4 regions of the Synechococcus sp. UW179A genome follow, and region 2 is predicted to be linked to each of the others. Evidence: predicted binding sites of a transcription regulator. Region 2 holds the regulator's gene; each other region holds the start of a gene.

Evidence for each region. Region 2 encodes NtcA, which controls nitrogen genes in cyanobacteria. Its sites were predicted from a motif close to GTANCNNNNGNTAC; they were not measured.
Region 1: the regulator NtcA is predicted to act here: its motif matches at 2,397-2,410, upstream of DXY31_RS00950 (circularly permuted type 2 ATP-grasp protein).
Region 3: the regulator NtcA is predicted to act here: its motif matches at 3,070-3,083, upstream of DXY31_RS00910 (molybdenum cofactor guanylyltransferase).
Region 4: the regulator NtcA is predicted to act here: its motif matches at 1,986-1,999, upstream of DXY31_RS08875 (DUF4278 domain-containing protein).

Annotation. Positions count from the first base shown of each region.
Region 1 covers NZ_UCNJ01000002.1:196,378-203,740, forward strand. The annotation lists gene DXY31_RS00945 (alpha-E domain-containing protein) at 1-816, opposite strand, end outside; gene DXY31_RS00950 (circularly permuted type 2 ATP-grasp protein) at 810-2,285, opposite strand; gene DXY31_RS00960 (DUF4278 domain-containing protein) at 2,699-2,866, opposite strand; gene DXY31_RS00965 (sodium:solute symporter family protein) at 3,398-4,828, shown strand; gene DXY31_RS16615 (hypothetical protein) at 4,831-4,974, shown strand; gene DXY31_RS00970 (aspartate carbamoyltransferase) at 5,176-6,267, shown strand; gene asnB (asparagine synthase (glutamine-hydrolyzing)) at 6,277-7,363, shown strand, end outside.
Region 2 covers NZ_UCNJ01000018.1:45,625-52,987, forward strand. The annotation lists gene thyX (FAD-dependent thymidylate synthase) at 1-150, shown strand, start outside; gene dcd (dCTP deaminase) at 181-774, opposite strand; gene DXY31_RS09205 (cob(I)yrinic acid a,c-diamide adenosyltransferase) at 774-1,382, opposite strand; gene rph (ribonuclease PH) at 1,526-2,251, shown strand; gene ntcA (global nitrogen regulator NtcA) at 2,327-3,061, shown strand; gene DXY31_RS09220 (DUF3084 domain-containing protein) at 3,120-4,331, shown strand; gene DXY31_RS09225 (resolvase) at 4,328-4,765, shown strand; gene DXY31_RS09230 (DUF3146 family protein) at 4,743-5,000, opposite strand; gene pth (aminoacyl-tRNA hydrolase) at 5,000-5,629, opposite strand; gene DXY31_RS09240 (TatA/E family twin arginine-targeting protein translocase) at 5,636-5,875, opposite strand; gene psbH (photosystem II reaction center phosphoprotein PsbH) at 5,898-6,098, opposite strand; gene psbN (photosystem II reaction center protein PsbN) at 6,185-6,325, shown strand; gene DXY31_RS09255 (alpha-mannosidase) at 6,313-7,363, opposite strand, start outside.
Region 3 covers NZ_UCNJ01000002.1:186,788-194,150, forward strand. The annotation lists gene DXY31_RS00900 (molybdopterin oxidoreductase family protein) at 1-1,302, opposite strand, end outside; gene DXY31_RS00905 (MFS transporter) at 1,383-2,951, opposite strand; gene DXY31_RS00910 (molybdenum cofactor guanylyltransferase) at 3,208-3,792, shown strand; gene DXY31_RS00915 (GTP 3',8-cyclase MoaA) at 3,789-4,832, shown strand; gene DXY31_RS00920 (DUF5672 family protein) at 5,051-5,986, opposite strand; gene DXY31_RS00925 (hypothetical protein) at 6,610-7,233, shown strand.
Region 4 covers NZ_UCNJ01000017.1:66,129-73,491, reverse strand. The annotation lists gene DXY31_RS08885 (reprolysin-like metallopeptidase) at 1-543, shown strand, start outside; gene DXY31_RS08880 (hypothetical protein) at 873-1,172, opposite strand; gene DXY31_RS08875 (DUF4278 domain-containing protein) at 1,730-1,900, opposite strand; gene DXY31_RS08870 (hypothetical protein) at 2,021-2,275, opposite strand; gene DXY31_RS08865 (hypothetical protein) at 2,386-2,682, opposite strand; gene DXY31_RS08860 (hypothetical protein) at 2,682-2,939, opposite strand; gene DXY31_RS08855 (SDR family oxidoreductase) at 3,069-3,803, shown strand; gene DXY31_RS08850 (hypothetical protein) at 3,865-4,845, shown strand; gene dnaG (DNA primase) at 4,797-6,884, opposite strand; gene DXY31_RS08840 (efflux RND transporter periplasmic adaptor subunit) at 6,982-7,363, shown strand, end outside.

The DNA of each region.
Region 1 (7,363 bases), on a different contig from region 2:
GGCAAGCAGTTGACCACGCAAACAATCCAGGTCATCCGGTTGCCTCGCGACCGGTTGGGCTTGGATCTGTTGCAACGTGTCGCTGATGCCTTGCAGGCAGAACCGAACCGATCGCGGAAAGATTGGATCGAGCAGCAAGAATTGGGCGACGGATATTGGTGTGATTCCCTTCTGCATGCTTTGTCGATACATCTGATAAGCCCCGGCGGTGCGTAGCAGCGTGATCCACTGCAGCTCGTCGAGCACCCCTCCGATTTCTTCGGGCATGGGCAACAGCAGGAAGTACTTCACATCGAGGATCCGAGAGGTTTTGTCCGCTCGTTCCATGAGTCGTCCCAGCTGGCTGAACAACCAGCTCAGATCGCGGCTCAGCGTGGCATCAGTGATGCCATAAAAGATTTGGCAGCCGCGTCGGATGATCCTCAATTGTTCCTGCGGTGGTTCTTCCCAGATGGTTTCGCCCTTCAGCAGGCTCCAGTGAAGGTCATTGATCTGCTCCCACATCTCCGTGGTAATGACGTCGCGGATTTGCCGAGCGTTCTCGCGAGCCATGGCGATGCAGCTCACAATGCTGTTGCGGTTGTCTTGATCCAGGAGCAGGAAGTGGATGACATCCTTGGATGATCCAGATGGATAAGTCTTGTCGAAGCTGCGGCGGTCGCCGGTGGCATCCACCAAAGGCAGCCACGGTTCGGCGCTGCCTGGAGGGCAGTCGAGAGCCATCGATTCGCTGACCTCGAGAAAGCGCGAGATGTTCTCGGCTCGTTCGAGATAGCGATTGATCCAGTAAAGCGAGTCGGCAACCCGGCTCAGCACAGCACGGCCTCCTTTTTCTGCTCGGTTGTGACCAGCTGCTCATCCAGAATCCAGGTGTCCTTGCAGCCGCCACCTTGGGAGGAATTCACCACCAGAGAACCTCGCTTTAGAGCAACACGGGTGAGTCCACCTGGACTAACCCAATTGCTTTTCCCACGCAGCACGTAAGGGCGAAGATCCACATGACATGGGTAAAGTTCACCTTCGCTGAGCGATGGCACGGTGGAGAGTTGAAGCGTTGGCTGGGCGATGAAGTTGCGTGGATTCTCCCTGATCTTCGAATCGAAGTCGGCCAATTCTGAGCGGCTTGCCTGCGGCCCGATCAGCATCCCGTAGCCCCCTGCTTCAGCAACAGATTTCACCACTAGTTGTTCAAGGTTGTCGAGGACGAACTGGCGATCCTCTGGGCGCGCGCACAGATAGGTGTGGACGTTCTCGATGATTGGCTCCTCACCGAGGTAGTAGCGAATCATTGCCGGCACATGGGCATAGATGAGCTTGTCATCGGCAACCCCTGTTCCAGGTGCATTGGCGATGGAGACCCTGCCCTGACGCAGCACATCCATGAGGCCGGAGACTCCCAGCATGGAGTCCCTACGAAAAACGCTTGGATCGAGGAAGTCGTCGTCGATGCGGCGATAGATCACATCGACCCGTGTGCGACCGTTTGTGCTGCGCATCCAAACACTGTTGTCCTCGCAGATCAGATCCCGTCCTTCCACCAATGGGATTCCCATCTGCTGGGCCAGGTAGCTGTGCTCGAAGTAAGCACTGTTCAAAACCCCAGGAGTGAGGATCACAACCTGTGGTGAATCGCTCCAGGGAGCCAGGTCCTGAAGGGTTCGAAACAGGTGGGACGGGTAATCCTCAATGGGCTTGACGGTGCGCCCCTCGAACAGGCTGGGGAAAAGGCGTTTCATGACCCGTCTGTTTTCTAGGAAATAGGCAACGCCTGACGGACAGCGCAAGTTGTCTTCCAGTACACGCCAGTGGCCGTTGCCATCGCGAATCAGGTCTAGGCCTGAGATGTGGCACCAACGATTGAACGGAAGTTCAATCCCTTGCATCTGTGGGAGCCAGCCTGATGAACTCTCCACGTCCTCGCGGTCGATGACGCCGTCACGAATGATCAGCTGTGACCCATAGACGTCGGCGAGGAAGCAGTCGATTGCCTCCAGTCTCTGGAGCAGTCCCTGCTCCAGGGCTTTCCACTCGCTAAGGGCAATCAGCCGAGGCAGGGGATCGAATGGAAGAATCCGTTCGCTTCCCTCCTGGCCAGAGTCATTGAGGCGAAATGTGGCCCCAAGCCGGCGCAGCAAGTTGCTTGCAGAGGCATGGTTGCGTTTCAGTTCCGGCAGTCCGATCTGTCCCAATGAACTCAGCAGGGGGGCCAGATTCTTGCGGGGACTTGCTGTACCACTGCAGAAATATTCGTCGTAGCCGACCGATGGTCTGTAGTCGGTGAACATTCCTTAAAGGCAGGTTTACTTCATCCAAGAGCTCGCTTTAGCCACTTCTTGTGACTGTTGCTACGGATTCTTGTTGAGGGTGATCTGATCTCCAAAGATCGCAAAATTTGTGTAGTGCTCGGTACTCAATTCGCTGATTTGGACTTGATCAGTAGATCACCGAGAGCTGACAAAGAGTTTTCAGCTGTTGGAACAAAAAGACAGCTGATGATCCTGAAAGAGGATGCTGAATAGTTGCCTTCTGTTTGTGCTTGCAGCAGGAGAACTTCCTGGGGCTTGAAAGGGATCAGTTGCAAGCCTTGTTCGGTCTCCCGTTGAGCCACCTCAGCTGTGTTCCAAGCAGAAACAGAGCCTGAAGCACTCAGCTATTACTCTTTGATTGAATGAAAAGAGTCGATTGCGAGTCGATTGGCTCAGTGGCTGTAAGCCACTCCCCGGTATTTCAGCTGGACCACCATCGGACGAGCTTCTGCTTGACGTGTCTGATAAGTCTGCCGCCGATAGGTGAGTTGAAGGGCTGGTTTTTTTACACAATCTTTATGTTGAGCGTAGGTGTGGCCGCGATAGAGAAGCGTGCTCATGATCAGTTCCCCGAAGCAAGCTCAGGTCCCCGTTCCATGGCCTGAGTCGTCCTGCGCCTTTCCATTAGGAGAGGTGAACGTTGTGTAGCAACGGCTACTGATTCAGCTTATGGCTGTCGACTTTCTGAGGGTGTTCGGCGTGTTACCAGTTCAGAAAAGTTTTGGATTTTGTTGTCGATGAAATCGAGTGCCGGCTGCTGATTTGATTTTCTAGAGCTTCGTCGACCGTCCCCTGCACGTTGTGCTCAAGCTGTTCAGGTTTCAGTGATGGCAGCTGGTGATCGTCAGATGTTCATTGGCGATTGGTCAAATGCTGGTCATGTGTGGATGACCAAGCTCCAACCACTTGGCCGCTTGGTGAGCAGGCCTCTGGGCTCTTTGCTTATCTGGTCATGAGCAGAGAACGACATCATCAATGAATGAGTTGCTTTGGGCGAGGCTGATCTTTGCGCTGGGTGCAGTGGTCACGGCCGCCACTGTTGTGATGATCCTTCAAGGACATCTTCACTGGCGCAATAAAGGGAAGCGCGCATGACTCTCAATTCCACTCCATTCCTCGCACCAGGCTTTGCATGGGGTTTGGTTGTGATCTTCTCGGTGCTTTGGATCGCGCTTGGCATCGCTTGGGGTCGTCGCGGTAAAGGTGATGCTGACGAGTACATGTTGGCTGGCCGCAACATCGGCTTGGCCTTGAGCACGGCCACCCTGATGGCGTCCTGGGTGACCGGTAACACAACACTGTTGGCGCCGGAATTCGGCTATCGCACTGGTCTCTGGGGCATGTTCAGCTACGCCCTTGCTGGCCTCGGACTGATCCTATTTGCACCTCTGGCGCTGCGAATTAAGCAGCTGATGCCTAATGGACGGACTAGCGGTGATTTCATCCGTTTGCGATATGGCCGGATGGCGTGGTGGGTGTTCATGTTGATCACCGCGATTTACACCTTTGGTTTCCTGATGACTCAGGCGATGGGAGCTGGTCTGCTACTCCAGGCCCTCTCGGGGTTTGATTACCACATTGGAATGTTCGTGGTGATTGGGGTGGCCACGATGTACACACTCTTCGGAGGAATGCGCGCAGTGATTGGCACCGATTTCATTCAATCGTTGCTGATCATGGTGCTGCTTGCTGTCGTTGCCGTACTCGCTTTTCGACTTTTTCCCATGCCTGAGGTGCACAGCCAATTGATGGAGTATCACCCGGATCGCCTCAATTTGCTCCTGCCCGCGGGTTTGTTGATTGCCTGGAATTCTGCGTTGTTTTCGATGGGTGAGGTGTTTCACAACAACATTTGGTGGTCCCGAGTCTTCGCGAGTCGTCGCAGTGTGGTGATGAACTCTTTTCTGTTGGGTGGGTTGGCTTGGATGAGTGTTCCGTTGGTGACCGGCTCCATTGGCTTGGTGGCTTTGGCTCGTGAGCTACCGCTGGAACAGGTCAACATGGTTTTTCCTGTAATGGCGGCTGATTTGCTAGGGGCTGGTGGAGCTGCTCTGGTGTTTGTGGTGGTCTTTGCTTCGCTGACCTCCACCCTCGACTCACTGCTGGCTTCCACGGCGGATCTACTGGCCGAGGATGTCTATTTTCGGCTGTTGAGACCTCAGGCCACCGATGTTCAGTTGAAGCATGCGGCCAAGTTGATGGTCGTTGGCTTAGCGCTGGTCACGCTTCTGTTGTCATGGCCACGGCTTGATTCGCTGGCATCGGTTCTTTTTTTCACTGGGTCATTGGTGGCGTCGACGGTGTGGCCTGTGGCCTGTGGTTTGTATTGGCGTTCTGCGAATGCGAATGCGGCCATTGCAGCCATGCTCTCGGGCAGCATCGTCGGATTGCTTGCTTACAACCTGATCGCTCCTTACTGCGCGGCAGTGTTTTCGGCAGCGCTTTCAGCTTTGGTCATGGTGATCGGCAGTCGCTACTGCTCGGAACGGTTTGATTTCGCACTGCTCGAGGAGGAAGCATGACCATGGTTTCCAACCTCTTGGCTGTGTTGATCGATGCCACTTGGTTCAGCATTGTTTTGCTTGGTAGCCAGGTTGCTTTGGTCCTGTCCGTGATCGTGCTCTTGTTGATCTGGTTGGTGGAGTGGAGAGGTGGCCGGCTCTGGTAAGTGTTTACAACGAACAAAAACCGATGTTTTTGTATTGAGTCGAACTTTTTATCGGGTTTTCTGGTTAAGAAGTTCGTTTAGGTGTGGACGGAGAAATGTTGGATTGGTTACCGATAGAGGATTGGCAGCCTTACGACGCGCGCTGATTGGCAAACAGCGTGTGAATGCTTTTCTGCAATGACGCATAACCCTCTTGCACTCTTGGATGAGCTGAAGGATCCGATTCGGTTCAAGCCGTTGGGTCCGGATGTTTTCGGCAGAACCCACCCTCAGGAACTCCTTGCTGCCATCGCCGAAGATGGTGAACCACTGCTGGACCTGGTGAATCAGCATGTTGTCTCGATTCAAGCTTTTCGCTCGAAAACGCTGCTTCAGCTTTTTCGACTTGCTGCCAAGTACGAGAGCAATCCAGATCGTTATTGCCGGCACAACACCCCGCTGACGGGAAAGATCTTGATCAATGCTTTCTACGAGCCAAGCACGCGGACACGTTTGTCCTTCGATAGCGCATGGCATCGTCTTGGTGGTGATTCGATCAACATCACCGACCGCAGCACCACAGGCATCGCCAAGGGTGAATCCTTGGAGGATGTTGCGCATATGTTCAACAATTACGGCGATTGTGTCGTGCTGAGAGATGGCAACCCGCATGCGGTCTATGCGATGAGCTCAACCCTGCGTATTCCAATCATCAACGCAGGCAATGGCATTGATGAGCATCCAACGCAGGCCATGGCTGACCTGTACACCATTTTTAAATGGCGTCCTTCTCTTGCCAAGCCTTCAGTGCCTGCCTCGGATCGCATTCGTATTGGCATTATTGGTTTGCCATCAAGGATGCGCACTGTGCGCTCACTTCTGCGGATCCTGGCCAAATTTCCTGAAGCAGTTGAGGAGGTGGTGGTCATCCATGCTGCTGATCTCGATTCAAGTACTTCTGTCTTCGACCCTGATCAACTTGAAGAGTTGGTGACGGCAGGACTCAATGTTCGCGTCAGCACTGACTTACATAGGGAGATTCCAGAGCTTGATGTGATTTATATCAATGCAATTTCATGGGTGGGTGACACCTATGAGGTGCACGGAAAGGGTTTCCGTCTTACTCGAGACATGCCCTACAAGCCTGAAGCGATTGTGCTCCACCCCCTCGCTCGTGGTCCTGAATTGTGTACGAGCCTCGATGACACCGCTCACAACTGGTATTTCAGCCAGGCTCGTGGAGCAGTGTTCCTGCGAATGGCCCTACTGACCTGCATGGTCAATCGGGCTGAACGGGTTATGGACGTCGTCTGAATCAATCTTATGTGCGGAATCGGTGGCGTTTTCAATGCCAGAAGGCATCAGTCAGTTGATCGACAACTGCTCGTCAACATGGCAGCTATTCAGGCCCATCGTGGTCCTGATGGATATGGAGTCGAGTGCCTTGATGAGATGGGGGTTGGTTTTTGCCATGCTCGCCTCTCGATCATTGATCTGAATGAATCGCGGGCCCGCCAGCCATTCCTCACGTCTGATGGCCAGGTGCTGATGGCTCACAACGGCGAGTTCTATGACTTTCAGCGCATCCGTGCTGATCTCACTGCTCAGGGAGTTCACTTCAGCACTAAGAGCGATTCGGAGATTTTGCTGCGGATGTATCAGATGCAGGGTCTTGAACGCACCCTGCCATTGCTGAGAGGCGAATTTGCCTTTGCTTTGTTTGATCGTGAACAGGATTGTCTTTATCTCGTAAGGGATCGTTTTGGTGTTAAACCTCAGTACTGGACGTTGACATCAGAGGGATTTGTCTTTGGTTCCGAGCTCAAGGTGCTCTTTGCCCATCCTGCTGTTGAGCGCCGCTTTACTTCTGAGGGCTTGTTTCATCAATTGATGCAGACCATGGTCCCCGGGACCACCGCATTCGCCGGTGTGCATCAGGTCAAACCCGGCTACGTCCTTAAGGTCCAGCGCTCCGGAGAACATTTAGATGTCTCGGAATGGCCCTATTGGGATGTCAATTTCCCTCGTAAGGATGAGCGGGATCGCAGTCTCACAGAGAGCGATCACATCGCAGCTGTTCGCGCGGCGTTACTTGAGGCGGTGGAGATGCGAATGGTCGCTGATGTTCCAGTCGGTTGTTATCTCTCCGGTGGGATTGATAGTTGCTCGATTCTTGGTCTCGCATCGGCTGTAAGCCAGTCTCCTGTTAAGGCTTTTACCATTGGGTTTGATGATGCTCGTTACGACGAATCACCCATTGCCAAAGAGATGGCAGAAGCCACAGGAGCTGAACAGGATCTTCTGAGATTGTCAGGTCGAGAGCTTTACGGTCATATGGAAAAGACGTTGTGGCATACCGAGCGAACCATCTACAACACCTTGGCTGTTGCGAAATATTTGATGAGTCGTC
Region 2 (7,363 bases):
CACTTCCTGGATCTGCGTTCCAAACTTGATGCGCAACAGGAAATCAGAGAGCTCTGTGACCTGATGTGGCCGCATCTCCAGAGCTGGGCACCTGAGTTTGCTGACTGGTACGAAAAAAACCGCCTACACAAGGCGCGATTGGCGCCCTGACGAAGAGGCGATATCCATATCTTGTCGGCCTTAAACCTTGGCTAATGTCACTTGTTCAGGTTGATGCTGATATTTGCCCTGGCGATCGCTGTAGGTGGTGTCACAAGGATCACCTTCAAAGAACAGCAGCTGGCAGATGCCTTCATTGGCATAGATGCGGCAGTCAGCTCCTGAGCTATTGCTGAATTCAAGCGTGAGATGCCCCTCCCAGCTGGCCTCAGCAGGTGTGGTGTTCACGATGATCCCTAGTCGTGCATAAGTGCTCTTGCCGAGACAGATCACAGTGATGTTCGGCGGTACCTTCATCTTTTCTAGAGCCACGCCCAAGCCATAGGAATGGGCCGGAAGGATGAAGTAGTCACCATCGTCATCATGGTGAAGCTCTGTGGGTTCAAGGTTTCCAGGATTGAACCGTTTGGGGTTCATCACTGTTCCAGGAACATGCTTAAAAATCAGAAATTCCCGAGGCGATAAACGCAGGTCATAGCCGTAGGAGGAACATCCAAAGCTGAGAACAGGTGCAAGCTTCTGTTCAGGGTCCAGATGACGAATCAAGCCCCTCTGAAAGGGTTCAAGCATGCCGGCTGCAGCCTGTTCAGTGATCCAACGATCGTTCTTAAGCATCAGAAACCCCTACGCAGTTCCGTCACTTGATCTGCCAGGCCCATAAGAGATTCCGGAATCGACGGTCCTGTGATGATCACATCCATAGAACCAGGGCGTGCATCAAGGCTGTCACGCACGTCAGCTTCGTTCAGATAGCCGAGTGCAATGGCCAAACCGAGTTCATCTAGAACCAACTGATCGAGATCCCCACTAGCCAGGTGGCGGCGACAGATCTGCCAGACCGCCTGAACAGCATCCACTGTCGTGGATTCAGATGAGCTGGCCGGGTCCGAAAGACAACCCATCACCGCCGGCCTCATCCAGACCATGCGATCACAGAGGGTAATTGCCGCATCAGGCCCCTGAGCAACTCCACCCTTGAGAAACTGCATCACTGCAACACGGCTGCCAAGCCCAGCGGAACGCAGGGCCTGACTAAGCACCGTGCCAAAACTGCCTCGATAGGGGGCTGTATGCACCTGCAACTGCCCTTCAGGGGCCACCAGATGCAGGGGCTGATGAGGCTGGAGCGAGGGCAAGGGATGCAAGCCTGCACGATTGAGAGCCCGTTGATCGGCATCGCTCTGTTCGCTGGAGCGATGGCTGGGGCTCAGGCTGGCTGTCATCTCAGTCGCTTCCGTCGTAACTGAATCCAATCGACCCAGCGGAATTCGAATCTAGCGGCGAAAATGCAAATCACAATCCCTTTGACACCATCCCTGGTGTCTCTACGCCAACTGGCAGGCTCAAGATCCCGATCCTTTGCCCCATGAGCGAGACCCAGCGCAACGATGGTCGCCAACCCGCCGATCTCAGGACCTTCTCCGTCGACTGGGATCCCATGGGCTTCGCTCTGAGCTCCGTCATCGTTCGCACCGGACGCACCACCGTGCTTTGCAGCATCTGCCAGGAAGATGGCGTCCCACGCTGGCGACGTGATCAGGGCCTGGGCTGGCTCAGTGCTGAATACCGTCTTCTGCCGGGATCCACCCCTGATCGTCAGCGCAGGGAACTCATGAAATTGTCAGGACGAACCCAGGAGATCCAACGCCTGATCGGCCGCAGCCTGCGAGCCGCAATCGACATGGAGGCTCTGGGAGAAAACACACTGCTAATCGACTGCGATGTGATTCAAGCGGATGCTGGAACTCGGACTGCGGCAATCACTGGTGCATGGCTCGCCCTGCAGAAGGCCTGCGAACGGCTGCTTGCACAAGGCCGCATCAGCAGCAATCCTGTTGTCAACCAAGTGGCAGCGGTCTCTGTGGGCCTGATCGAGGGGCATCCCCTGCTCGATCTGGACTACAGCGAAGACAGTCGGGCCGATGTGGATCTCAATGTGGTGATGAACAACGCTGGCGATCTGCTGGAGCTGCAAGGCACTGCGGAGGGTGCGCCATTCAGTCGCCAGCAGCTCAACAGCCTTCTGGACCTTGCCGAACCAGGGCTCAAGCAACTCATGGCTGCACAGCTGAATGCACTCCATAAAGACTGAGCCAGGAGAACCGTGTGCGTTGCTACAGGGTGACAACGCATCGCTCCGTAACTTCCCGGAATTGATGCGTTGGTCATGGCCGAAGTAATGCGCGGCTTCAGTCGGACTGCTCCCCAACCTGGGCGATCCACAGAGACAAGCCTGACCAATGCGCCCAACCCCGCCAGCCGAACCCTGCTGGAAGTGATCCGTGATCTGGATGGCGCCAGCACCGAAATGGTGGAGCGGAACAAGACGATCTTTTTCCCTGGCGACCCCGCCGAGCGCGTTTATCTGATCCGACGAGGGGCCGTGCGTCTGTCGAGGGTGTACGAGTCGGGAGAAGAGATCACCGTTGCCCTGCTGAGAGAGAACAGCCTGTTCGGCGTGCTCTCACTACTCACCGGGCATCGCTCCGATCGCTTTTATCACTCCGTGGCATTCACCAGAGTCGAGATGGTGACAGCACCGGCGAGCTCAGTGCGCCAGGCAATCGAAGCGGACACCAGCGTGGGACTGCTTCTACTGCAGGGTCTCTCCAGCCGAATTCTGCAGACCGAGACCATGATCGAAACCCTCACACACCGGGATATGTCCTCCCGGTTGGTGAGCTTTCTGCTTGTCCTCTGCAGAGACTTCGGCATGCCTGGGGCCCAGGGCATCACCATTGACCTGCGTTTGTCTCACCAGGCCATCGCTGAAGCGATCGGATCCACGCGTGTCACGATCACGCGACTGCTTGGCGATTTGCGCAATTCAGGTCTGGTCGAAATTGACCGCAAGAAAATCACCGTTCTGGATCCGATTGCGCTGGCCAAACGTTTCAGTTAATTCCTCGACAGGTGAAGATGGGCAGCACCTCAGCGGCCTGCCGCATGTTTGAACGTCCGTGACCGGGTGGCTTCTGCTGCTGTCCCTGTTGATCCTTGGGGGAGTGCTCTCGACCCTTGGTGATCGACTGGGCTCAAGGGTCGGCAAGGCTCGGCTGAGCCTTTTTGGGCTTCGCCCACGTCAAACCGCTGTGGTGATCACAGTGCTAACGGGGAGCCTGATCAGTGCCCTATCGCTGGGTCTGATGCTGCTGGTGAGCCGTCAGCTGCGCGTTGGCCTCTTTGAACTCAACGACTTGGAAGCACGACTGCGCAGCAGCCGCTCCGATCTGAAAGGAAGCCGCAGGGCTCAACAAAAGGCCCGTCAACAACTCGAGCAGGCTCGCGCCGATGAAATCAAAGCCAGGAAGATCCTGGCTGATGCCCAGGCACGGGCCGGTGAGCTGCGCAGCACACTTCAACCGCTGCAGGAACAGACGCGCCGACTTGAGGCGGAACGACAGAGACTCAGCCAAGACGTGCGCAACCGCGATGCGGAAATCCAGCGCACGGACGATGAACTTCGGGCGGTGCGCGAACGCATCAGCTCCGGCGAAGCGGAGCTCCAGCAACTAGAGGAAAACCTGCTGGCACTACGGCGTGGCGATGTGGCCATCAGCAGTGGCCAGCCACTGGCCACCGTCACGCTCAAGCTGGATCGTCCTGATCAAGCCCGCCAAGTGATTGACCAGGTGCTGCGGGAAGCCAATCTGCAGGCCTATCAGAAAGTTCTGCCTGGACAGGCGCCTGATCGCCAGATCATCCTCGTGCCCCGCCAGGACATTGAAAGGCTGGAAACAGCCATCCGAAAACCAGGCACCTGGGTGGTGCTGCTGCGCTCAGCGGCCAATGTGCTGCGTGGTGAGCGCGTGGTTTACGCCTTCCCGGATGTTCGACCCAATGTGGCCATCACCATTGAGGGAGAAGTTCTGGCCAAAACCACTCTTGCCAGCCAGGACACCAGTCCTGAAGCGGTGCGAAACCGCATCAACCTGCTGCTGGCGTCCACCCTTGCAGAGGTACGCCGACGGGGATCGCTCAGCCAAGGACTTCAATTCAATGCCAATGGCGTCAACTCGCTTGCCCGGGAGCTGACCGAACGCAGTGGTGGACGGGTTGAACTCGAAGCGGTGGCCGTGCGGCGCAGTGAAACCGCCGATCCCATTGCCATCGAGCTGCGTCCGAGCCGCCGGCTGCGCCCAACATCGACGCGCCAGGACGTCACCCCATGAGCCGGATCGTCTCGGTTGACCCTGGACGCAACAAATGCGGCCTGGTCTTGGTTGATTGCGACAGGGACTGCGTCATCGAAGGGCGAGTGGTGGCAACAGAGGATGTGCTGGACACCCTTCAGTGCTGGAAGCAGATCGCACCTATTGAAGGCATGGTGCTGGGGAATGGCACAGCCAGCGACGGCTTGAGAGAACAGCTTCCTCAAGATCTTCCCGTGAAGCTGGTGGATGAGCGCGGCACCACACTTCGGGCACGCAAGCGGTACTGGCAGCTCTGGCCTCCAAAGGGATGGCGGCGATTGATCCCCCAAGGCCTGCTGCTACCGCCCACCGAACTGGATGCTCTGGCAGCCCTGGTGATTCTTGAATCCGAGCTCGGTCGCGAGATCCTTTGGCCTGGACCAGCACCACTTAGAAACGAGCTCTCACGGTAAAGCTGTAGTCGCCGCCGGCTTCCAGCCTGTAGTCGGATTTCACAAGGAAACGAAGCAACGCGTCCTGAATCAGCGCTCTGCCCAGGGAAGGCTCCACGCTCAGCTCACCCCGGTCAAACAACCAGTGAAATGTCCAAGTAAAACCGCCGGCCTGAACCTCTCCCTGCAGACATTTGTCTCGGAAGCTGTGCTGGTGCACCCGGAGATGAGCTGTGGTGACAGGCAGGCGCGCCATCAGGCCGGTTCGCCATCAGCAGCAGGCGCCAGATTCACTGCATTGATGGCGTTTCCAGCCCGATCCAGGCCTTGTCGCTGAATGTGATCGAGGCCGGACAACACTTCCCGAAGCACGTCCTGGAGCAGAGGTTCCTCAGCACGGTTGAACTGACCGAGAACATGGGAGACCGTGCGAGCACGACGTTCCTCTGGATTACGACCGGGAGCGCCGATACCAATGCGAAGTCGGGCGAATTCCTGTGTGCCGAGGTGCTGAATGGTGCTCTTCAAACCGTTATGTCCACCTGCACCACCCCGCGCGCGCAGACGCAACCGTCCGAGCGGCAGGTCCATGTCATCGACGAGCACGATCAACTGGTGAATCCCTAGATCAAACCAATCCAGCGCTGCACGGATCGAACGCCCACTGTCGTTCATGTAAGTCTGTGGCATCAGCAGCCTGAGTCGAGCGCAACCTGAACCCACATCAGCGAGATCACCCTGAAGCTTTGACATTGGCTTAAAACGCCCACCTTCACGGTTTGTGAGCAGCTCAAGAGCCATGAACCCAACATTGTGGCGGGTCGATGCATATTTTTCGCCGGGATTGCCCAGTCCGACCACCAGACGGAGGTCACCACGCTTGATCACCGATCAGTCCTCAGAACCCTTGGGTGATGACGCTGAATCCGTTGGGGAGGAATGTGGAAGTTCCTCTGGATCTGCCATAGCCTTACTGATTTCCCGCTCGAACTCCTTCGAAGCAGTCTGAAAACCTTTCAAAGTTTTGCCAAGCGTCCGGCCGAATTCAGGTAGCCGCTTTGGGCCGAACACCAGGAGCGCCACAGCTCCGATGACGGCCATTTCAGGGAGTCCGATGCCGAAGATGTTCATGGAAGGGGATGAACGGGCCGAATCAGGCGCCGCCGTTCCAGTTCACGTTGATTCCCTCGAGGATCAGAGACTGGTTGTAGAGCTGAAGGATCACCAGCAGGAAAACCAGAAACAGCACCATAAAGATGCCCATGACAGGAGTTGTTCCCCAACCAGGGACAACCTTGCCGTACTCGGAGTTGAGTGGACGGAGCAGATCGCCCAAACGAGTGCGTTGTGCCATAGCGGCCCTGAGGTCTCGGGTGAAGTTCAGTTCCGATACTGTAAGGGTCCCGACCCGTAACAGGGTCGATCCTGTCGAGAGATGTGATGGAAAGCTCCTCCCCGGCGCTGTCGGTGTCGATTGCCGTGCTTACTGCCCTCTTTGGGCTCACCGGTTTTGGCGTTTACACAGCCTTCGGACCACCGTCGAAGCGCCTGGACGATCCCTTTGACGATCATGACGACTGAGGGGTCAAGCGAAGCTCTTGGAGTGCTCCAGGGGAGATCACCACTGAGTGCTGTTGATCCTGAATCCACCAGCCCTCATCTCCAGGCGACCAGTTCACCCTTGCGCTGCCTGGGTTCAGCAGCTGGATGAGAACAGCGCCTCTCACAGCGTCAGGGGATTGATCAGCTCGAATCGAAACCGGCACCAATGTGTTGGGTAGTGCAGGTAGCCCCTGCCAACGCTTAAAGAGTTCGATCGGACCCATCCAACCGGGTTCGCGGAATTGAATGGCTGCCTGTGTGAGGCCATCCCGATACCACCCCCGAGGAACAGGCATCAGGGCCAGTCGATGACGATGCAATCGCTGGTCAGCTGATGGATCAGGCCAGGTCGGCCCGCGCAACAAGGACACACCCAGATGATGCGGGCCTGCATCAACGCCCTGAGGACCGTCGAGTAAAACGCCAAGCCCACCACCGGAGGCAGCTTCCTCACTCGCCAACCAGGAGATCACAGGAAGCTCCCAACGGGCTTGTTCCCAGGGTGTCAAGGCAACAGCGGGTCGTTCGATCACACCGCCACTGGTGTCCGCCGCCCAGCGAACAGCTGGTCTGACCAAGGGACAGACCATGCGAAGCAGTTCATGGGTCTGACGCCAGTCGATGGTCACTTGCAGTTCAACGGCAGGACTATCAGCTCGCAGCAACACATCCATACGCATCGCACTGCTCTCGATTGAGCTGCGCAGCACGATCCTGGCCACCAGAGGGCCCTGCTCCACTAGTTCCACCTGCCATTCAGCAGCCATCGGCAGTTGGTGCTGCGGATAATCCGCCGCCAGGTCCCAGGCATCCCAGAACTCACCCTGGTCGCGGTAGCGCCTGAAATGCAGTGGCTCTGAAAGCTGATCAACACCCTGCTGATCCTGCAGTCGGGTCAATCCTCTGTGGTCCAGCTCAAGCGTCAGTAGACCGTTGCAAAGGCGCCAGCTCTGCTCAGCAATGAGCTGGACACGCACCGGATTCCGCACAGCAGAAGCAGCTGTGGCAACCGCTGGG
Region 3 (7,363 bases), on a different contig from region 2:
AGCTGCTTTCACCCGCTCTAGATCAGGCATGCTCACAAGGGGGTTCGTGGCAGCGACCCACCAGAGATCCAGCTCACCCCGCTCCATCGCTTCCACTTGCTGCCAGGCGCTCAGCCCTGGTTTCGCAGCGATTGATCCCGATGCAAATCCCCAGGCCTGCTCCACTTCAGTGCGATGGTCCTGGTTGGTCACCAGCCTGTAGCCAGGAAGTAGGTGGGCCAGGCCTCCCGCTTCGCGGCCGCCCATGGCATTGGGCTGGCCTGTCAGTGAAAAGGGCCCAGCACCGGGTTTACCGATTTCACCGGTGAGCAAATGCAGGTTGATCAATCCACTCACCACGGCCGTGCCTTCCCTGCGCTGGTTCACGCCCATGGACCAGAGGCTGAGGATCCCTTCTTTTCGGCTCCAGAGCCTGCCAACTTCTCGAAGTTGCTGTTCCGTGATCCCGCAGAGTTTGGCGGTCTCCTCAGCTGTCCAGGTATTGATGGTTTTGGCGTAGGCCGAGAATCCTTCTGTGGCGGCATCGATGAAATCGCTGTCGAAGCCGTTGTCTTCAATCACGAGTCGAGCCAGCCCGTGGAGTAGGGCGAGATCGGTGCCAGGGGCAATCGCTAGATGATGGTCGGCAACCTTGGCCGTGTCTGTGCAACGAGGGTCCACCACAACGATGCTGAGGCTCTTGGGATCACGTTTTTTGCGTTTGAGCAGGCGCTGGAACAGCACGGGATGGCATTCGGCGGTGTTCGTGCCGATCAGGAATGCCATGGAACAGTGATCGAGATCCTCGTAGCAACAGGGAGGACCGTCCGAGCCAAGGCTGCGGGTATACCCGGCAACGGCTGAACTCATGCAGAGGCGTGAATTGGCATCAAAATTGTTGGTGCCCAGAGCTCCTTTTAAAAACTTCTGGGCCATGTAGTAGTCCTCGGTATGGAACTGGCCGGAGCCGTACATGGCGATGGCATCGGCACCTTTGCCACTGAGGGTGCTGCGAATCCGCCCTGCTAGTAGGTCAAAGGCACTGTCCCAGCTGATCGGTTGGAAATCATCATTGAATGTCGGCCGGTAGAGGGGCTGAGTGAGCCTTCCCTTAGCCAGGGTCTCTCCCACGGTGGCCCCTTTGATGCAGACCTGTCCCAGGTTCGATGGATGATGCTTGTTGCCACGCGCGGTCCACATCGGGTTACCTTCGCTATCCCGTTTTACGGATTTTCCGGCCTCTCCCGGTGGCATCAGTTCCAGACCGCAACCCACGCCGCAGTACGGGCATTGACTTTGAATGCTCATGCAGGGACTGGTCATCAAGGGAGTTCGATGGAATGAAAGATCCCCGATGCAGACAGCACCAGGGATCCGTGATCTCAGTCGAGAGTGCTGATGGTTCAGCGAGCCATCGCAGGTGAGGATTGGGAGGGACTTTCACCTTCATGCAACTCAGCGAAGGATCCTTTGGGTTCCTTGAGGAAAAAGAAGCAGAAGAAAGCCACGATCAGTCCTGCGATTCCCAGAATCTGGAAAAAGGTGCTGTTGGAGGCTGCAATCACCTCAGGGGAAGGATCTTTCCCTCCACCCATCCAAAGCGGCAGCAGGCTGAAGATGGTGAGGTAAGTCACGGCGCCGACGTTGCCGTAGGCACCAACCAGGCCTGCCACCTGACCCGTGACGCGACGCTTCACTAGCGGTACGAGGGCAAATGTTGCGCCTTCCCCGGATTGAACGAAGAAGGAAGCAAGCATGGTGATCACCACAGCAATGAAGATGCCTGTGGAACCACTGAAAGTGCCAGGTTTGATCAGGCTCATCACCAGATAGCCGATGCCCAGTCCTGCCGTGAGGAAGCCCATGGTGTTTTTTCGGCTGCCGAGCTTGTCGGAGATCAGACCACCGGCGGGACGAGCGACCAGATTCACGAAGGCGAAACAAGAGGCCAAGATTCCCGCTGTTGCCTTCGGTAGGTCGAATGTGGTTTCAAAGAAAGTAGGAAGCATGGAAACCACAGCCAGTTCGGAACCGAAGTTCACGATGTAGGTGAGTTCGAGAATGGCGACCTGGCGGAACTCATAACGATCCTCTTTCGGATACACCTTGGTTCCCATGATCAATTCACGGTTGGTTCGGATGATTCCCCAGGTTTGGAAGATGAACCAGATGAGTACAGCAAGCAGGGCCAGTGGATAAGTTCCAGCGTTCAAGAATCCAACTTTCTGAAGTCTCCAGCAAAGAACACAGAGGATTGCGGCGAAGGGAACATTCATGCCGAGCAGCCCCCAGAAATCCCTCATTGAAGTAACTTCAAGGCCTGCAGTCCTCTCAGGACGTTGATACTCCTTGCCTGGCGGGGTGTCGCTGACGTTGAAGAAGTAGATCACTCCGTAAACGGCGGAGATAATTCCTGTTAAAGCAATCGCTCCTCGCCAGTTCAGGGTGGCGCCAGTCGGCAGCTCAAATCCCCCGGAGAAGGAGAGAAACCCAGCCAGTGCAACAAGGCTCAGTGCCGAGAAGGCGGAGCCGAAGTTGCCCCAGCCGCCGTAAATACCCTCTGCCAGACCAATCTCTTTGGGAGGGAACCATTCGGCCACCATGCGGATGCCGATCACGAAGCCGGCGCCTACGATTGAGAGCAGCAGACGGGACACCACTAGTTGATTGAAATCCTGTGCTGATGCAAACATCAGGCAGGGAATCACCGAGAAAACCAGAAGGGTGGAATAGGTGAGTCGAGGACCAAATTTATCCAGCAACATGCCTATCAGCACACGGGCTGGGATGGTGAGAGCAACGTTGCAGATTGCAACTGTACGGATCTGGCCAACGGTCAGGCCAAGATCCGCTTTCACTGTTGTGGCCAGAGGCGCCAGGTTGAACCAAACGACAAAAGTTAAAAAGAATGCAAACCAGGTGAGATGGAGTGTTCGATATCTCCCCTGGAATGACCAGAGTTCGCCAAGCATGGGGTTTGTTGGTGTGGAGAATCAAACCCCGGTGTCGAAACGAAGGCACTCAGGATTTCAAAATGCGGCGCTCATGCAGACCGCCAGATAATTGCACCATTTGGCGGCTACATGAATCGTTGCATTGGCTACAAAATTGCAGCGTTGAGGTCTCAATGCCAATCGAGTTCGTGGGTGACCCAAGTCTTTTTAGTAGTCGTTGTAACTGCAATGTCGTTGGCTTGAGGTGTTACCAAGGCTCAAGATCTTCGGTCCTATGACTCGTCGTCTTCTGGGCGTTGTTCTTGCCGGTGGTGCCAGTCGTCGCATGGGTGCCGACAAGGCCCTGCTGACCCATCCAGATGGATCGAGCTGGCTGGAGGCTCAAGTGCGGCTGGTGCGCTCAGCGGGTCTTGAGGTCTGTGTGATGACAGGTCATGGCACGCATCACGCGCTGCTCAGCACTTGTAAGGGAGTGACTGTTCAAGGGGAGCCCTGGCAGCCTGCAGGTCCCCTCTGGGCTTTGAGTTGTGTTCTGCATGATCGTGATGATGAAGCGTTGCTCACACTGCCTGTGGATATGCCAGGCCTACGTCTGGATGCATTGCAGCAACTGATCCTTCGCTGGAGACAGCGGCAAGCCAGGGCGCTTGTTGCGGATGACGGCTCCAGGCTCCAGCACCTCTTTGGGATTTATCCGTGCGGTGTCTTGTTTCGCAAGGCGCTTGATGATGAGCTGACGGAGGGGAAGGGCCGTTGGTGTGGCTGGCTTGAGCGCATTCCTTATGACACGGTGAAACTTCCTCCTGATCAGCTGGTCAATGTCAATCGGCCCCTTGATCTGTCAGCGTTGACCGGATGATTACCGCATTCCCCCCAATTGACCAGCGGGCTCGAACGCTTGGGGTGCTGCGGATGTCGCTCACGGCCCGCTGCAATCTGGCTTGTCCCTATTGCTGCCCTGATGCTGTGGATCCCCCGGGCTTGCTCAGTCTTGAGCAGCAATTGCGCCTGATCAGGGTTGCTTCCAGGCTGGGAGCTCACACCCTTCGGCTCACTGGAGGGGAACCGTTGCTGAGTGATCGGTTGCTTCCCCTGCTTGAGCAGGTGGCCTTGGGGCGTGCCACTCCTGGAGACCCTTTGCAAGGTTTGCGGCAGGTTGCACTCACCAGCAACGGTGTGTTGCTGACGGAGCAACGGGCGCGTGCACTTCGCTCTGCTGGCCTCGAACGGATCACCATCAGTCTCGATGCGGTCGAGGCCGCAGTGGTGGCGCGTATGGCTGGTTTGAGCGGGGGGGAACTTGCCGGAGCCCGTCTGATTCAGCAGGTGTTGGCGGGTCTTGAGGCAGCTCGTTCTGCCGGATTTGACCCTGCTTCTGGGGCCCTGAAGCTCAATGCTGTGATCCAGCGGGGCGTCAACGACGATCAGTTGATTCCTTTGGCGATGTTGGCGCGTCAGCAAGGGCTGGAGCTGCGCTTGATCGAATACATGGATGTGGGTAATCGCAACGGCTGGGCCATGGAGCAGGTTCTGCCTGCCGCCGTGATGATTGAGCGCATCAGCCGCCATTGGCCGTTGTCGTCTCTCGGGCGCTCCCCTGGTGGCACCGCCCTGCGCTGGCGTTATCGCGATAACGTCGCAGCCATTGGTGTGATTGCCTCAATCAGTGAGCCGTTTTGCGGAGACTGCAACCGACTGCGCATCACCGCTGATGGGCAAGCTTTCACATGTTTGTTTGCATCCCGTGGAACAGATCTGAAACCGGCCCTGACCAGTGACGACGAGCTGCAGCGAGCGATCTGCTCTCTCTGGCAGCAGAGGCTCGACCAGTACAGCGAAGAGGGACGGTCCGCCTCCGGGAGCGCAGCTCACGCAGAGATGGCTTATCTGGGTGGCTGAACCGCTGTCGAAGCCACCGTTTCAGCAGAGAAAGCTCGACCAAAGAGTGCAGAGTTCGGGCTTGGATCCGGCCCATTGATGATGGTCTCACTAACCCCGCCGAAGCTGAGAAAGTCATCGAGCATGGTGAGTCATTCACTTTTTATCATGGTTGAGCTGGAGAGTGATGTGATCGTGCTGCGATTGTTGGCCAGCGACGTCATCAATTGATTTGTTTTTTAATTCTGTGTCCTGGTTGTCGATGCTTCGACTAGTGCCATGACGTGTTTGCAATGCTCTTCATAAAGAGCAGCGCAGTCCCTTGCATCGATGTATCGCCATGCTGCATGGGCTCCGCATGTGCCCCGATACTCCGTTTCGCAACAAAAGCTTTCCACAATCTCCGGTGGAGCAATAGCACGACTATGGGAGTTAATGTGCTGTGCAAAAAAGATGTCCTCAGCTTCATCCGAAGGGGATTCGTTGGAGTGTTTGATGCATATCTCAGCCATAAGCTTTGGATTCCTGATGCTTAATCCACCATTGCCGTTGATTAGTCCGTCAGGTACGGAATTGCAATAGATGCGAGATTCTATAGTTGCTTCAATTCGATTAAATGTGTTTGAATATCTTGGAAATGAATGCGAGTCATAGCGGTTTTTAGCCCAAGGAGATCCTACATAGTCGTATTTAAAATACTCAAAATCAACTGGCTTGATGAGTAAAGTGTCGGTTTGAAAGATAAGAATTTTATCGTGATCGAGGCTTTGCCAGAAATTGGCGTCTTTCAAAAGTTGATTGTATCCGTTCCAGCCAAATTCAGAATCAGTTTGCTCAAGGCAATTGATTTTCACGAATGGTTCGAGATCCTTGAATAAGGTCCTCATGGCATCCAGTGCCTGGGAAGTCGTGTAAACAGACACTTGCCATCGTCCCATCCCCATCAACAAAGTATTGAGAACGGAGGCTCTTAATTGGGATGTCGCTCGATCATCAATGATGATTGCTACAATGTTCTCTTTGGACCAACTCTCCGCAAGCATATTTATATCTTCGGTCGGTTTGTTTTGTATTGATCGAACCCAAGGCTCGAGAAACTGCATCTGGATGATTTGGCAGTGAGCTTGGAAAGCATTTACGCGGTATAGTTCTAGACTTTTTAAGCGTGAGGGCATGGTGAATCTTCGAGCTAACGTGGACTATTAATCAAGTTTAGCCTGTATCGAAAAGATATTCTTTTCGTGCGCTGATTCTCTGACTCGATCACATCTCAGGGAGTAGTGATTGCCTGGGTTTCTCGATTTAAAAATGTTTCAAGATCTCGCATTGTGGCCGATCTAGCACTTGTCAAGCATAGTTCTTTGCAAGTGTTCAATTGGTCCTTTGCAGTTGAGTCGTATAGCCATTTTCCATTATCCTGGGCGATTGGTGGATGTCAATAATCCATTTGGTAAGGATATCGCTAACGCAGCCTTATAAAGAGCTTTGGTGCGTTGGGGAAATTTCGACAGAGTTTATATCTTTAACCAGATTAATGTTTTTTCAGATGATCTTCGCGAGGATTTCATGCTCTTGATCTCGAGAGTACTGATATTCGTTCAGTGCCAGGAAGTGAGACCGAAGCACTTAGATCGTCGGGAATTTTGCTTCTTGGTCAACCCTATCTCAGTGAGCTTGACTGGTTGAGACGATCTCAATGTTTAGATTACGAATTGAGTCTTGCCGGGTTGATTCATACGGTTGCATCAGCTCAGATACGCGAGCGCGTTGGTCATTCGTTGTTTTCGCCTGTTCAGGTATGGGATGCCTTGATCTGCATATCATCGTGGTGCAGGATAATGTTCGGCGTCTTTTTGATGCCTATGAAGAATACGCTTTTGAACGTTTTGGAGGTCGTTGCGTTCAACGCCCTCAGTTGCCACTGATTCCTTTGGCAGTCGACCTGCTCGAAGTCTCTTCTGATGTGTCGGCAGATTTTGCTTCTGCGCTCACAGCAAAAATACAGATTGAGTTCGACGATATTGTGGTTTTGTGGGTAGGAAGACTGTCCTTTTTTGAAAAGACATTTCCTCAGAGCACGTTTCTTGCACTTAAAAAAGCAGTATCCGAGACATCTAAGAATCTGCATTTTTTACCGGTAGGCTTGTTTCTTTGGGGTGATGATGATTTTGTTCAATGTAGTGTTGAACCCGATCAGTGGTTATTCGTTTGGGATCAGCTTCAGGATGTGAATCTCAACAGCGTTTACCCTGGTTTTCGTTTAAATCAGCAAGAGCTGATGCTCCTGAGATCACACCTGCATCGTAAGCCCTGTTGTTCTGTTCGTGAATTGAAGAATCTGTTTCTCCCATCGCGCAGTGAACACGTTTTGCTGACGCTTAGTTGGCTTTGTAAGTATGGACTTCTATCAATTCCCTCATAACGCAGTTGTGAATGTCAGCATTCATCTCTTTAATTGTCTGGCTAATGTCTCTGGAGTCAGCCGCCGGATCTCACTGGTTTACTCAGTTGCAGCTGTTTGTTGAGTCATTGTAAAAGTCTGTATTTCTTCA
Region 4 (7,363 bases), on a different contig from region 2:
GAAATGCGGAGACGTCGCTATCAAGTGGTGTATGGCAATGCCAAAGGAGAAATTGCACCTGGCTCCCCATGGCAAATTATCGAATCAGATCCTTTCTATGATGAAGAAAAGGCACTAGGCATCGAGCTCATTAAGGCCACCGATCGCTTGATCAGTCTTGATTTCAGGGAAGTTCGGCGTGCCCAAGATGCTGACCTAGTCATTCTGGGATACTGCGATAAGAACGACGGAAAAGAGGGGGCTGTTGCTCAGAATACCGATGGTACTCAATACATCATGATTTTAAATGGGTGTCGTGGAATAGCTACAGGCCAAGAAGATCCCGTCTGGTTATTCCTGCACGAATTTGGCCATGCTCTTGGCCTTGAACATCCTTTTTCTGATGTAGATGGGGATTGTCTCTATGACAACCAGCCTTTTTCAAGTGCATCGGCGCATGCTGGGATGACAGTGATGGCCTACAAACCACGGCCTGGAAGTCCTCCTCAGTTTTTTACTGATTACGACATTGCTGTACTGCGGAGAATCTGGGGGCCGGAATAAGGGAGGTGCTAGCGCGATCAATGCGGTACTAGATCTATCAGATGTTGATTAAGGTTCAGAGATAACATGCCAACCTCACACGCGTAGTGGGTGGTCGTGGAGCCCAGGCCATGACGCAAAGATGGTCAGCCCGTGGTCAGACGAATGCTCAGGCATAACGTCATCGAGGTATGGGAAACCATACTGAAGGCAGGTGGCTGTAAACAGTGTCATTTCAGTTGGTGATGACGTTTTATCGAGAAAAACTCGTGGGAAGAGGAATCCCAATCAAAGCGAATCGATGACTAGCCATGGAAAGGTTGCTTAATTGCTGTACGTGAACTCATGAATCACCAACCGCAATACCCAACAAGCCAGTCATAAGCATCGACACGTGATAACCCTCGGTACTCCATCGGCCAGCTTTCAGTTGCGTTGCAGGGGCCCACGACCTCAGCTCCATCATTCCAGTAAATACCTAAGAACACCTCTCCTCTCCCGTAAACACCTCTACAGACATTGGCAACCCTGTCGGCTCCATCGATCACCGATTCGCATTGATCATCCCGCCAGTCATCTCCAGGTTCCCAAGCATTGGCGGGCATTGCATTAGTGAGAATGCAAATCAAGCCCAAGGCAACGTTTTTCATGGGGTCGAGCCTTGCTGGTTTATGTGATTCAACTCTTGTTTTAACACCTTTCGCATCAGTATTTCATCTGCACATACAGCTCCACCCAATCCACCGCATTGACTCCACCGGTGAGGAGCTACCCGTATCGTTGACGCGTGGCAGAGCTCTCCTCAATTGAATGGAACTTCTCGTATCCACGAAGCTGGACCCGTGGCCATGTTCCAAAATTTCCACTTTTGCTTGAGCACGTGCTTTTATTAGCGGCAATAGATCCCAGCTCCAGATCAAGCTCTGTAATCGCTGACTGGAACTGTCCAACAGGTAATGTATTCTTTTCAAATAACTTTTACGGGCTAATCTTGCTTGAATTAATGTCTGCCATCTTGCTAGACAATTCAATAATTGAATCAGCTTTGCTGCCATTTTGATGTGGTCTGCAAAGTCCCAAATCACAACACCATGACAAAGTCAGTTTGATCTAATCCAGCTCAAATGCGCTCAGTCGGAGCAAGCATCAGATTAAGAGCAAAAAAAAGCCTCGCCGAAACGAGGCTTTGTATCCAAGCGATCTTGGATCATCTGGCGTAGGAGACACCGCGATAAGCAAGTTGGGGGTGTAGATCCCGCGCTGCCTGCTTGCGACGGGCGTTGTAGTGCTCGTGCCGGTAGGTGAGTTCAACACTCTGCTTTTCAACAGCAGTGTGATGAGGGGCGTAGGTCTGACCTCTGTAGATAAGAGCTGTCATGGATGGTTCCTCGAAGCAAGTTCAGGTCCCCGTTCCTTGGCCTGAATCGAACTGCGCCTCTCTGGATGAGAGGTGAACGTTATTGGTAGCTGTCGCTACAGACTGTTTATAAGACAACCGTCAAGGGTTTGGTCGTTCAACTGGATACAAAAAGGCATCCTTCACCCCAAGACAGGGGCTCTGCTGTTCTGCTGAGTGGCTTTTCAGCTCAGACGCTGTTCTGTTCAAAAGTGGGGATAAGCGTTCGCCAACCCCCACACCGCCAACGCAGTAATACAGGCAAAGGTCATCGCAGCCCAGGCGGCGGTAGTGGAGCTGGAGCTTTTCGACAGTGGAAGCTGGATTTTGCGTGCCATCACGTGGATGTTGATTCATCTCCGTAGTGGCTCAATCACGCCCTGCTCGCCAGTGATATCTGTGAGCCCTAACCATTCACCATCAAAATTCCTATGGCAACTGCTTTTGGGAAGCTTTCCAGCCTCTGTTCAAACAGGGCAAACCAATTGCACCGCATTTGATCTGGAAGAAAACAAGAGCACAAAATGATCCCCATGGCCATTCAACCCGGTTTGCTCACGCAGCAAATCAGTACTGGCAAGAGCCAGGCCACAGGTTTCGCAGAACAACACCGGCAACGTTGCAGCACTGCCCTGCATGGCCTGAAGATCCAAAGCCTGCCGAACTGCACGCTGCGAACGCTCCAGACCGAGTCGCTCCACAAGAGCAGGCCAAAGGTCGTTCACTGGAGCGCTAGCCGCAAAATCAACTGAGGGATGGGACATCAGACAGGCAGCTGTTCGATCGCCACCACAATCATCTGTGGTGAGACCTCGATGACCTCAAGAGGATCCTGGTTATCGAGGTAAGCCTCGAATGATGAAAAACGCTCAATCCTAGGAGCCGCCTCCTTCACGGAACAGGCAGCAATCCAATCGTTGTCATCCGGTTTGACGGCCACATAGGCCTGCAAAGCCTCCTCCAAATTCCCGCCATCGCCAATGCCCTCCCCATTCCAGAACGCTTCAAAGAATTCAGACATCGGATCGGGAAGCGAGCCTGTTGATCATGACTCCGACCTGGGTCACTGCACAGTGCCTTCAGGCTCAAGAATAGACATTGAAGGACGAGCAGAAGGGTGCAAAATTCACTGTTTAGGCTTGATGATCAGGTGGCTCTGATCACAGGATGCCGGCGTGGAATCGGACTCGCTATGGCGGATGCACTGGCCGAAGCTGGAGCAGACATTATTGGCATCAGCGCATCACTCAACTCAGACAGCAGTGAGGTGGGAGACGCAGTTCGTAAGCGTGGACGAAGGTTTTCTGGTTTTCGCTGCGACCTCAGCGACCGCCATGCCGTCGACCTCGTTCTAGACCAGGTTCTCAGCCAACATCCGGTCATTGACGTGTTGGTCAACAACGCAGGCATCGTGCACCGATCACCGGCGGAGGAACACAGCGACGGGCTCTGGGACATGGTGCTCGAGGTCAACCTCAGTGCAGCGTTCAGAGTGAGTCGTCGGATCGGAACAACAATGCTGGCTCGAGGCAAGGGAAGCATCATTTCCACCACCTCCGTGCTCAGTGATCAGGGTGGATTGAATGTGGCTAGCTATGCCGCTAGCAAAGCGGGCCTGGCCAACCTCACTCGCTCATTGGCGAATGAATGGGCGGGACGCGGCGTGAGGGTGAATGCCATCGCACCCGGGTACGTGAAAACGGAAATGACGACGGTATTGCAGTCGGATCCAATCAGATCCAGGCAGATTCTGGAACGCATCCCCGCCGGTCGCTTGGGATCACCTGATGACCTGCGCGGACCGGTGGTGTTTTTAGCCAGTGAGGCATCGCGCTACGTGCATGGCGAGACACTGGTCGTCGATGGCGGCTGGATGGGTCGCTGAGATCTCAGGAGAGCGTTTAGCTGCGACATGGCTAGACACGGGTCAGCGAAGTCGGTAGCCCATGCAGACGCTGGAGGAGTATTGCAGGAGGTTCAAACAGGCAGACGCCATCTGGCCGGATCTGCCAATGGCCGCGGATGAACGGCAACAGTGGTGGGAGCGCTGGCTTGCGGACCGGGACGCTACAGGATGTTGGGATGATCTCCGTCGGCTCTTGCCGCAGCTGTTATTACAACCAGGAATCGACGTTCGCAGCAGCGATGCCTATCAACGACTGGTGATGAGGGGTGAGCCAGCACAGGCTGAAGACCTCAAGCATGCGCCGGTCCTACGTGACCCGTCAGGAATAACGATCACCATTGCGCAGCATCCAACCGGTGCCGTTCCAGTGCTGACCTTCCGCAACCAGGAGGATTTCATGCTGGCAGTGCGCTGTCTGGCTCACCGCTGTGAAGCGGTTCCGATTCAGCCCACTGTGCACGCTCAGGCGATTTCAGGGCTGATCCACTGGGGTTTGATCCGCGAGTTAGGCGTGCAGGCGCGATGCCAGATCCTCCTGTTACACCGGTCTCCCTACGCCTCCCTATCGGTGGAAACGATTCCAGGTGAGCTACCAATGGAACGCTGGCTGGACCTTTCCCAGACCTGGCGATTAGAGCATGAACTCACCCATATCGCCTGCCGCAGGCTTGTAGGTGAGATGCGCATCAATCTGTACGACGAAATCGTCGCCGATGCCATGGGGATGACGGCAGCGCTTGGGTACTTTGATGCCGATCTGTTCCGGAGAGGTCTGGGCCTCTCGATCGAGGGAGTCCCAGCAACGGAGGCCAGGGCCCATGTTTACGTCTCAACGCTTGAACCGAGTCAACATCAGCAGGCCTTTGAGCTCACACTGCAACGTGCTGGCGAACTGGAAAAACTGCTGAAAGAGCAGCGCTGGCCAGGGCACTCAATGGCGTTATTGGGACGACTGGTCCGCGGGCAGCTAACTCAACCGTTGACAGAAGCTGCAGGGGTGGAGCTGGTGTCCGAGGCGTAACCAGCACAGCGCTGTTGATCGAGATGTTGGATATGGCGACGCTCGCTGTAGTACAGCTCCTGAAAACGCAGGGCTTCAGCGTTGAGGTCTTCGAACATGGCGTGAATACGCTGCTCCATATCGACTTCGATCTCAGCAGCCGGAGCTGACTGCTCATCTTTCTCCTGCTCAATCAACACGGCAATGCAACGCTCCAGGGTCTGCAGACGTTGTCCAGTCCAGGCTTCGAGCAAATGCCGGCAGCGTTTATGGCTCTTCTGACGCTCGAGCATCGCTGCCGTTCCGCGCAGCTGATCCATGGGCCGAGACAGTGCCACACGCTGCAGCTCATCCGGTTCGAGCAGTGGTGTGAGGCGCGTCACTAGATCACTATTTTCCAACAGGAGCTGATCCGTGAGCAGTCGAGGCAGATCGAGGTCTGCCAGTTCGTCGCCGCGATCTTCACCGCGACTGATCGCTTCCAGTCGCGTACTACCAAGATTGCCTTCCTCGAGATCCGTGATGCCAGACCAGAGCAGCCGGTGGTGCTGAAGTGCAAAATCCTCGAGCTCTCTGCTCCTCAGTTCCTGTCGGATACCAGCCCGATGGGACGGACAATGGAGATAAAGCAACAGAATCTCCGCCTCTGAACGTTCACGCTGGGAAGCTTCTCCAGCCTTCTCGTGTCGAGTTGAGCGGCCATGCCAACGCTGACCCTGGACTTGCTGACGGAGATCGTCTTCCAGCTGCAGAGCCAGACGCCCTTGCCCACCGCTGAGGCGCTCAGCCACCTGCTGGATGTAGTGGGTGCGGATGGCGGATTGAGGAAGCTTGCCCAGCAGCGCAACAAGCGAAGCCACGGAGCGTTGGAACTGGTCCGCCTTGCTGAGATCTCGTCCCTCCAGGACCTGTTCGATCTGCCAGTCGAGCCAGAGCGGCGCCTGATCGAGTAGAGCTCGGTAGTCACCGGCTCCGTGGTCTTTGAGAAATTCATCGGGGTCCTTTCCGGATGGAAGGTGCAGAACCCTCAACTCCAGTTGTCCCTGGAGTGCCAGTTGCTCCACCTCACCAATCGCTCGGTTGGCGGCACGGACGCCGGCCCCATCAGCATCGAAATTCAGAACGATGCGCTTGCCATCACTGCACCGGCAAAGCTGGGTGATCTGCTGACTACTCAGAGCAGTGCCTAGGGAGGCCACCGCATTGGTGACACCTGCGGCATGTAGCGCGATGACATCGAAGTAACCCTCCACCACCACAGCCCGGTCGTCCTTGCGGATTGCCGATGAGGCCCGGTCAAGTCCAAAAAGATGCTTGCCTTTCTCAAACACCTCTGTTTCAGGTGAGTTGAGGTACTTGGGCTCACTGCCATCAAGGCTGCGTCCACCGAACCCAATCACCCGACCCTGGCGATCACGGATGGGAACAATCACCCGGTGGCGGAATCGGTCATAAAACCCGTTCCCCCCTTTGCGGGGAACCACCAGACCGGCTGCTTCCAGTAGTTCGGGAGCAAGACCCTCTACATGCTGCAGATGCTTGAGCAGGCCATCCCACTGATCCGGCGCATACCCCAGCTCAAACTGGTCGAGGGTGGTTTCGCTCAGTCCGCGCGTCTCACGCAGGTAGCGAAGGGCATCCACGCCGGCGTCAGTTCTGAGCTGCGCACGAAACCAACCCGAGGCCAGCGCGAGCGCCCGGTGCAGCTTGTCGCGGCGGGACAGCTGCTGTTTGAGTTTCTCCTGCTGAGGACCGTCAACGGTCTCCACCGGCAGCTGGTATCGACGGGCAAGGTCAAGGACCACCTCGCTGAAACTCTGACGTTGAAACTCCATCAGAAACTTGATGGAGTTACCTCCTGCACCGCAGGAGAAGCAGTAATAGAACTGCTTGGCAGGAGACACCGTCATCGACGGCTTGCTGTCATCGTGAAACGGGCAGATGCCGACGAACTCACGACCCTTCTTCTTGAGCACGACGTGCTCACCAACAACGTCCACGATGTCGGCGCGTTCCTTAACGGCCTCGATGGTGCGTGGGTGAAGTCGAGGGCTGACCATCAGACCATTCTGCGAGAGACCGAGCTGGGCGTCGATTGGAATTGCTGATGACAATCCTGAGAGAGCTCAATACGATCGCTGCAAAGGCCGGGGAACCATGCATCAGGGCTCCTCACTGCTTCTCGCCCTTGGATTGTCGGCTGCAATCCTGAGTGGATGCGGTGCTTCAGAGAAGCAGAAAGCATCCACAGAAAGTCTCCAACCGCGTCGGGTATCAGCCTTGGGACGAATCGAGCCTCTCGACGGAATCCTCAAAGTGAGTCTTCCGAATTCACTCAGCAACGACAGCATCCGTCAGGTTCTAGTGGAGGAAGGTCAGGTTGTTGAACAGGGTCAGCCCCTTGCCCTGCTCGAGACTCAGCCCGTCCTCAAAGTGAATCTAACCAAGGCGGAAGCCGAAGTCACCGCAGCACAACGGGCATTGGATGCTCAGATCTCAGTGATTGACCGCTACAGAGCTGAACGACGACAGGCTCAGG